Linked DNA regions of Caballeronia sp. LZ062. The protein of the gene in region 2 interacts with the protein of the main gene of each other region in a pairwise test. Links are inferred from orthologs where the notes say so. Each region holds a gene or a part of one and is shown on either strand. Other genes may lie near its edges.

Region 1 (4,239 bases), 580 kb from region 2 along the record:
GGACAAGAAGGGCCTCGTCGATATCGCGAAGGAAATGTCCGAGCTGTCGAAGCTCGCGCGCGAAGGCAAGCTGAAGCCGGACCAGATGCAGGGCGGCTGCTTCTCGATTTCGTCGCTGGGCGGCATCGGCGGCACGCATTTCACGCCGATCATCAACGCGCCGGAAGTGGCGATCCTGGGGTTGTCGCGCGGCCAGCAGAAGCCCGTGTGGGACGGCAAGCAGTTCGTGCCGCGTCTCACGCTGCCGCTGTCGCTGTCGTACGACCATCGCGTGATCGACGGCGCGGAGGCCGCGCGCTTCAACGCTTATCTGTCGGCGATTCTGGCGGATTTCCGTCGCGTGATTCTTTGATCGAGGCGCGCGTTCGGGCTTGCGAGTCCGAACGCGCAGCCCAGCCGACGGCGGAGCCGCGCGCGCCGTGATGCGCGGCGGTTCCATCCGCTCTTCTCTTAGGGGACACCATGAGTCTCGTCGAACTAAAAGTACCCGACATCGGCGACTTCTCCGATGTCGATGTCATCGAAGTCAATATCCAGCCCGGCGACGTCATCGAAAGGGAACAGGGCGTCATCACGCTCGAAACCGACAAGGCGACGATGGAAGTGCCCGCCGATGTGGCAGGCACCATCAAGGAAGTGAAGGTCAAGCAGGGCGACAAGGTCTCGCAAGGATCGGTCATCGCGATGATCGAAACGGAAGGCGCGGCGGCGGCTTCGGGCGCGCCTCCGAGCGGTGCACCGAAGGAAGCGTCCACTTCGCAACCCGCTGCAGCAGCGCCCGCTGCGTCGGGCGGCGGCACGCAGGACGTGAAGGTGCCGGATATCGGCGACTTCACAGACATCCCGATCATCGAGATTCACGTGAAGGCGGGCGATACGGTCGAAAAGGAACAGTCGCTCATCACGCTGGAATCCGACAAGGCCACGATGGACGTGCCTTCGCCCGCAGCCGGCACCGTCAAGGAATTGAAGGTCAAGGTCGGCGACAACGTCTCCGAAGGCACGCTGATTCTGACGCTCGAAGGCCAGGGCGGCGGCACGACCTATGTGCCGACGAATCCGGCGGCCGCCGCGCCGCAGCCCGCCGAGAAAGCGACTGCCGCACCGGCGCCGCAAGCGGGCAGCTATTCCGGCTCGGCCGATATTGAGTGCGAGATGCTCGTGCTCGGGGCCGGCCCCGGCGGCTACTCGGCGGCGTTCCGTTCCGCCGACCTCGGCATGAAGACGGTGCTCGTCGAACGGTATTCGACGCTTGGCGGCGTGTGCCTGAACGTCGGCTGCATTCCGTCGAAGGCGCTTCTGCATACGGCGCTCGTGATGGATGAAACGCACGAGCTGGCCGAACACGGCATCAGCTTCGGCAAGCCGACTATCGATCTCGACAAGCTGCGCGGCTTCAAGGAAGGCGTCGTCAAGAAGCTGACGGGCGGCCTCGCGGGCATGGCGAAGGCGCGCAAGGTGCAGGTGGTGACGGGCGTCGGAACGTTTGTCGATCCGCATCACATGGAAGTGCAGGGCGCGGATGGCAAGAAGGTCGTCAAGTTCCAGAAGGCGATCATCGCGGCCGGCTCGCAGGCGGTGAAGCTGCCGTTCTTCCCGACTGACCCGCGCGTCGTCGATTCCACCGGCGCGCTCGAGTTGCGCCAGTTGCCCAAGCGCATGCTGGTGGTCGGCGGCGGCATCATCGGTCTGGAAATGGCGACCGTCTATTCGACGCTCGGCGCGGAAATCGATGTCGTCGAAATGCTCGACGGCCTGATGATGGGCGCGGACCGCGATTTGGTAAAGGCGTGGGAGAAGTTCAACGCCAAGCGCTTCGCCAACGTCATGCTAAAGACGAAGACCACGAAGGCCGAAGCGAAGGAAGACGGCATCTATGTGACCTTCGAAGGCGAAAAGGCGCCGGCGGAACCGCAACGTTACGACCTCGTGCTGTTGTCGGTCGGCCGCACGCCGAACGGCGGCAAGATCGGCGCGGACAAGGCGGGCGTCGCGGTGACGGAGCGCGGCTTCATCAACGTCGACAAGCAGATGCGCACGAACGTCGAGCACATCTTCGCCATCGGCGATCTCGTCGGCCAGCCGATGCTCGCGCACAAGGCCGTGCACGAAGGCCACGTCGCGGCGGAAGCGGCGCACGGCGAGAAGGCGTACTTCGACGCGATGCAGATTCCGTCGGTGGCGTACACCGATCCGGAAGTCGCGTGGGCCGGCAAGACCGAAGACCAGTGCAAGGCCGAAGGCATCAAGTATGGGAAGGCGGTGTTCCCTTGGGCCGCGTCGGGCCGCGCAATCGCCAATGGCCGTGACGAAGGCTTCACCAAGCTAATCTTCGACGAAGAAACGCACCGCGTGATCGGCGGCGGTATCGTCGGCTTGAATGCGGGTGACCTGATCAGCGAAGTGTGTCTCGCAATCGAGATGGGCGCGGACGCGACCGACATCGGCCGCACGATCCACCCGCACCCGACGCTCGGCGAGTCAATCGGTATGGCGGCTGAGTTGTACGAAGGGGTCTGCACGGACCTGCCGCCGCAGCGCAAGAAGTAAGCAGTCTGGCGGCAGATGTGAGAAAGGCGCGTTTCCCGCAAGGGAAACGCGCCTTTTTTCATGGCGCGGCGAGCCAGCGAAGAGAAGCGCGGCCGCAGCGAGCGCAAAGAAAAACCCGGCCGCAGCCGGGCTTTCGCACAACGCGTACAGCTTAGGACAGTCGATTCAGACTTAGGCGACCGTCGGGCGCTTCGTGGCGCGGGCAGCCTGTTCCGTCGCTTGCGTGGCAGCCTTCGTCGCGGCCGTGGCGGCGGCGTTGAAGTTGCTTTCCGCGATTTCGACAGCTTGCTTCGTTGCCTTGTGAACCGTCTCGTACGTCGTGTTGGCGGCGGTGATGGCCGACTTCATCACGGCGACGGCCGTTTCCGAACCAGCGGGCGCGTTCTTCGCGACGTTGTCGACGAGTGCCTGCACCTTGCGGTTCTGCTCTTCGTATTGCACTTCGGCGACACGGGCGAACTCGGCTTGCGTGGCCGACGCGATTTCATACAGATGACGGCCGTACGACAGCACCTTTTCCGCGACCGGCTGCGTCAGGCTGGCTTGCAGCGCGAGCAGTTCCTGCGCGTCCTTCACGGACAGTGCGCGCTGGGCGTTTTCCTGGCCTTCGGCGAGCGTCGACTTGACGACTTGCAGGTTCAGCTCAACGAGCTTTTCCACGCCTTCGAACGCCTTGTTCGTCAGACCGAACAGCGTGTCGAAGTTGGCTTTCTGTGCAGCGGCGATTTGTTCGGGGGTCAGTAGGGTCATCTCAGGCTCCTGATTGCCGACCCATCATGGCGGGTCGTGGCTTGGTTGATGCAGCGAAGTGCTGCTAGTTGGTGCTACTTCTATTGGTGCGTCGCAACATGAAGCCCATTTTAGAGAGATTCTTAGTGATGTCAAGCAGTTTTTGTGCATTGCACAATGAACTGGAAAGCTCGATTAATCATGGGCTTAAGTAATCGAGCGCATCGGTCCCAAGCATTGGGATGAGTTGCTTTGCACCGGTGTGGATCGCGACGTTTAGCGCAGTCCAGTCATGGTGCGGCCCGCAAGAAGCTGCGTTCGGACTGTGACGCATTAGGACGATTCTTGCGGCCGTCCTATTTTTCGGACATCGCCGTACACCAAATTGTTGAAGAACCGTTAACATTTCGACTGTTGATCCGACGCACACTCAATCAGCGCCGCGACGCTCGGCGGTTTTCCCGGCCGATGCGGCGACTGCCACGTTCGCTCTTTTTCAGTCAGCACTTAAGTTCCAGAACTTTTTGCCGACAACGCGTGAGTCGTGTCGTACAAAAGCGCGCCGTCGGCGGCGTTCCGTCTGCGGAAAAGCGATCGTTTTTTCCGATCGTTGCGCACAGCATGTCAGAAACAACCAATCGACGCTTACAACTCGGTTTAACGAGCGCCGATAAGTGCTTAATATTGCTTAAATTTCGTAGCTTCACTACACTTGGCGGTACTCCAGCCGCCCAATAGAACACTAATGAAAACCGAAATGTTTTCGTCGCTAAAGCTGGTGCACGGCGTGGCATTGCGCTCGGCTTTGTCCTTCGCCGTATCACTGGCTGTAGCGACGTCGTTTGCAGCGGCTCCGGCTGAAGCCCTTGCCAAAACCGCCACCGTCACCAAACACGCCAAGAAGTCCGATACCGAAGAGAAGAGCGCCAGGCCTGCTCGCGTCGCGAAGGCCGGCAAAGC
Region 2 (4,657 bases):
AGCCGCTGATGTACAAGACCATCGCGAAGCACCCGGGCACGCGCGCGCTGTATGCCGAGAAGCTCGTGCAGCAAGGCGTGATCACGGCCGAAGACGCCGACAACTTCGTGAAGGCGTACCGTCAGGCGATGGACGAAGGCCATCACACCATTGATCCGGTGCTCTCGAACTACAAGAGCAAATACGCGGTCGACTGGGTGCCGTTCCTGAACCGCAAATGGACGGACGCCGCCGACACCGCCGTGCCGCTCGCCGAACTGAAGCGTCTCGCTGAGCGCATCACGACGATTCCGGAGAACTTCAAGCTGCATCCGCTCGTCGAGCGCGTGATCAACGATCGCCGCGCGATGGGCCGTGGCGAATCGAAGCTCGACTGGGGTATGGGCGAGCATCTCGCGTTCGCGTCGCTGGTGGCATCCGGCTACGCGGTGCGTCTGACGGGCCAGGACTCGGGCCGTGGCACGTTCACGCACCGCCACGCCGTGCTGCACGATCAGAACCGCGAACGCTGGAACGACGGCACGTACATTCCGCTGCAGAACATCGCGGACAACCAGGCGAAGTTCACGGTCATCGACTCCGTGCTGTCGGAAGAAGCGGTGCTCGGCTTCGAGTACGGCTATTCGACCGCGGAACCGAACACGTTCGTCGCGTGGGAAGCGCAGTTCGGCGACTTCGTGAACGGCGCGCAAGTGGTGATCGACCAGTTCATCTCGTCGGGCGAAGTGAAGTGGGGCCGCGTCTCCGGTCTCACGATGATGCTGCCGCACGGCTACGAAGGCCAGGGTCCGGAGCACTCGTCGGCGCGTATCGAGCGTTTCCTGCAACTGTGCGCGGACCACAACATGCAAGTGGTTCAGCCGACGACGCCTGCGCAGATCTTCCATCTGCTGCGCCGTCAGATGATCCGCTTGTTCCGCAAGCCGCTCATCATCGCCACGCCGAAGTCGCTGCTGCGTCACAAGGAAGCGGTGTCGGACCTGTCGGAACTGGCGAAGGGCTCGTTCCAGCCGGTCATCGGCGAAGTGGACGAAAGCATCGACGCGAAGAAGGTCAAGCGCGTGGTCTGCTGCTCGGGCCGCGTGTACTACGACCTCGTCGCGCATCGCCGCGAAGCGAAGGCGAACGACATCGCCATCGTGCGTATCGAGCAGTTGTATCCGTTCGCGCACAAGCAGTTCGACGCGGAACTCAAGAAGTACGAAAACGCGACCGAAGTGGTCTGGGTGCAGGACGAGCCGCAGAACCAGGGTGCCTGGTTCTACATCGAGCACCATCTGCGTGAAGGCATGAAGGAAGGGATGAAGCTGGCCTACAGCGGCCGTCCCGCTTCAGCCTCGCCCGCGGTCGGCTATTACGCGAAGCACTACGAGCAGCAGAAGGCGCTCGTGGAAGGCGCGTTCGGCCGCCTCAAAGGCGCGCAAACCATCGCGAAGTAACACGCGGATGAACGAAGACCGGGCGAGCGGCGCTCCCCGGTCTCTTCGTTCGGCTCGCTCGTACACACAGAACGCATTAGGACAATACAGAAATGGCTATCGTAGAAGTCAAGGTTCCCCAGCTTTCCGAGTCGGTCTCGGAAGCAACCATGCTGCAATGGAAGAAGAAGCCGGGCGAGGCTGTCGCCCAGGACGAAATCCTGATCGAAATCGAAACCGACAAAGTCGTGCTCGAAGTGCCGGCGCCGTCGGCTGGCGTGCTCGCGCAGGTCATCAAGCATGACGGAGATATCGTCACCGCCGACGAAATCATCGCGAAGATCGACACCGAAGCGAAAGCAGGCGAAGCGCCCGCAGCCGCCGCCGCTGGCGACGCCGAAGTGAAGCCCGCGCCGCAAGCCGAGCCGGCAGTGGCGTCGTCGTCGGCGTCCGCGCAAGCGACCGCATCCGCGACGGGCGGTTCGGTCACGGGCGGCGCTACGTCGCCGGCCGCAACCAAGATTCTGGCCGAGAAGGGCGTGTCCGCCGACCAGGTGTCAGGCACCGGCCGCGACGGCCGTATCACGAAGGGCGACGCGCTCGCCGCGCAAGCCGGCGCACCCGCTGCCGCGAAGGCACCGGCTCCGGCCGCTGCGCCCGCGAAGGCCGCGAAGCCTTCGCTGCCGCAAGTCAACGCGCCCGCATCGGCTGATCAGTGGCTGAAGGATCGCCCGGAACAGCGCGTGCCGATGTCGCGTCTGCGCGCGCGTATCGCCGAGCGCCTGCTCGAATCGCAGCAAACCAACGCCATTCTGACGACGTTCAACGAAGTCAACATGGCGCCGGTCATGGATCTGCGCAACAAGTACAAGGACCGCTTCGAGAAGGAACACGGCGTGAAGCTCGGCTTCATGTCGTTCTTCGTGAAGGCCGCCGTCCACGCGCTGAAGAAGTTCCCGCTCGTGAACGCGTCGATCGACGGTAACGACATCGTCTATCACGGCTACTTCGACATCGGTATCGCGGTCGGTTCGCCGCGCGGTCTGGTCGTGCCGATCCTGCGCAACGCGGATCAGATGAGCCTCGCCGACATCGAAAAGAAGATTGCCGAGTTCGGCGCGAAGGCGCGCGACGGCAAGCTGTCGATCGAAGAAATGACGGGCGGCACGTTCTCCATCTCGAATGGCGGCGTGTTCGGCTCCATGCTCTCGACGCCGATCATCAACCCGCCGCAGTCCGCCATTCTCGGCGTGCACGCGACGAAGGAACGCGCTGTGGTCGAAAACGGCCAGATCGTGATCCGTCCGATGAACTACCTCGCGCTCTCGTACGACCACCGCATTATCGACGGCCGCGAAGCCGTGCTGTCGCTCGTCGCCATGAAGGACGCGCTGGAAGATCCGGCTCGCCTGCTGCTGGACCTGTAAGAAGCAATTCGCCTCGATGCGCGCGATAGGCTCGCGCGCATCGCACGAGGCAGCTCCGCATGAGCGGAGATAGACCAAAGGAAAGTCATGTCCAAGGAATTTGATGTCGTCGTGATCGGCGCGGGCCCGGGCGGCTATATCGCGGCGATTCGCGCAGCGCAACTCGGCAAGACGGTTGCGTGTATCGAGAAGTGGAAGAACCCGGCCGGCGCGCTGAAACTCGGCGGCACGTGCCTGAACGTGGGCTGCATTCCGTCGAAGGCGCTGCTCGCGTCCTCGGAAGAATTCGAAAACACGTCGAAGCATCTGGCCGATCACGGCATCAGCGTGTCCGACGTGAAGCTCGATGTGTCGAAGATGCTGGCGCGTAAAGACGGCATCGTCGAGAAGATGACGAAGGGCATCGAGTTCCTGTTCCGCAAGAACAAGATCACGTGGCTCAAGGGTCACGGCAAGTTCACCGGCAAGACGGACGCCGGCGTGCAGATCGAAGTGTCGGGCGAAGGTGAGACGGAAACCGTCACGGCGAAGAACGTGATCATCGCGACGGGCTCGAAGGCGCGTCATTTGCCGGGCATTCCGGTCGACAACAAGCTGATCGCCGACAACGAAGGCGCGCTCTCGTTCGATTCCGTGCCGAAGAAGCTCGCCGTGATCGGCGCGGGCGTGATCGGTCTGGAACTCGGCTCGGTGTGGCGGCGTCTGGGCGCCGAAGTGACCGTGCTCGAGGCGCTGCCGCAATTCCTCGCTGCAGCGGACGATTCGCTCGCGAAGGAAGCTGCCAAGCAGTTTAAGAAGCAGGGTCTCGACATTCACCTCGGCGTGAAGATCGGCGAAGTAAAGACGACCGGCAACGGCGTGTCGATCGCGTACACGGACAATCACGGCAACGCGCAAACGCTGGAAGCGGACCGCCTGATCGTGTCGGTCGGACGCGTGCCGAACACGGACAACCTCGGTCTTGACGCCATCGGCCTGAAGGCGAACGAGCGCGGCTTCATCGACGTGGACGATCACTGCGCGACGAGCGTGCCGGGCGTGTACGCTATCGGCGACGTCGTGCGCGGCCCGATGCTCGCGCACAAGGCGGAAGACGAAGGCGTGGCGGTGGCGGAAATCATCGACGGACAAAAGCCGCATATCGACTACAACTGCGTGCCGTGGGTCATCTACACGGAACCGGAAATCGCGTGGGTCGGCAAGACCGAGCAGCAGCTCAAGGCCGAAGGCCGCGAGATCAAGACCGGCCAGTTCCCGATGATGGCCAATGGCCGCGCGCTGGGCATCGGCCGGGCAGAAGGCTTCGTCAAGATGATCGCGGATGCGAAGACCGACGAGATTCTCGGCGTGCATATCATCGCAGCAGACGCGTCGGATCTGATCGCAGAAGCGGTCGTCGCGATGGAGTTCAAGGCGGCGTCGGAAGACATCGGCCGCATTTGCCATCCGCATCCGTCGCTGTCCGAAGTGATGCGCGAAGCGGCGCTCGCCGTCGACAAGCGCGCGCTGAATATGTAATCGCTCGACTTCGGGCAACGGCAGGCATCGCACACGAAGGCGAGCGGATCAAACCGCTCGCCTTTGTCACATCGAACGGCAGAAGATGAACGTCACCGAATACTACGAAAACGAACTGCGCACGCGGGGCTACCAGTCGGACGAAGCGCAGCTGGCGGCGGTCGCGCGGCTGCAGCGCTGCTACGAAGAATGGGTTGCGTACAAGGCACGCCGCTCGAACGCGATCAGGAAGTTCCTCGTGCATCCTCAATTGCCGCGCGGCGTTTATATGTGGGGCGGCGTAGGGCGCGGCAA

The links.
Region 1: the proteins of odhB (region 2) and lpdA interact in binary tests that used the Escherichia coli proteins (3 or more experiments, as listed by UniProt). The link is inferred for Caballeronia sp. LZ062 from one-to-one orthologs.

Annotation. Positions count from the first base shown.
Region 1 is NZ_JARTWB010000002.1:1,489,139-1,493,377, reverse strand. What follows is about bases 228-3,178. They hold lpdA (dihydrolipoyl dehydrogenase), read left to right. Parts: upstream 228-807; coding sequence 808-2,550; downstream 2,551-3,178. Other genes in these bases: P9239_RS13130 (phasin family protein), read right to left, coding at 2,722-3,178; aceF (dihydrolipoyllysine-residue acetyltransferase), read left to right, coding at 228-352. In the rest of the region: more of aceF, read left to right, coding at 1-227; more of P9239_RS13130, read right to left, coding at 3,179-3,300; pbpG (D-alanyl-D-alanine endopeptidase), read left to right, coding at 4,025-4,239. UniProt on the Escherichia coli protein: Lipoamide dehydrogenase is a component of the glycine cleavage system as well as of the alpha-ketoacid dehydrogenase complexes.
Region 2 is NZ_JARTWB010000002.1:911,027-915,683, forward strand. What follows is about bases 755-3,688. They hold odhB (2-oxoglutarate dehydrogenase complex dihydrolipoyllysine-residue succinyltransferase), read left to right. Parts: upstream 755-1,531; coding sequence 1,532-2,845; downstream 2,846-3,688. Other genes in these bases: P9239_RS10330 (2-oxoglutarate dehydrogenase E1 component), read left to right, coding at 755-1,439; lpdA (dihydrolipoyl dehydrogenase), read left to right, coding at 2,933-3,688. In the rest of the region: more of P9239_RS10330, read left to right, coding at 1-754; more of lpdA, read left to right, coding at 3,689-4,363; cell division protein ZapE, read left to right, coding at 4,449-4,657. UniProt on the Escherichia coli protein: E2 component of the 2-oxoglutarate dehydrogenase (OGDH) complex which catalyzes the second step in the conversion of 2-oxoglutarate to succinyl-CoA and CO(2).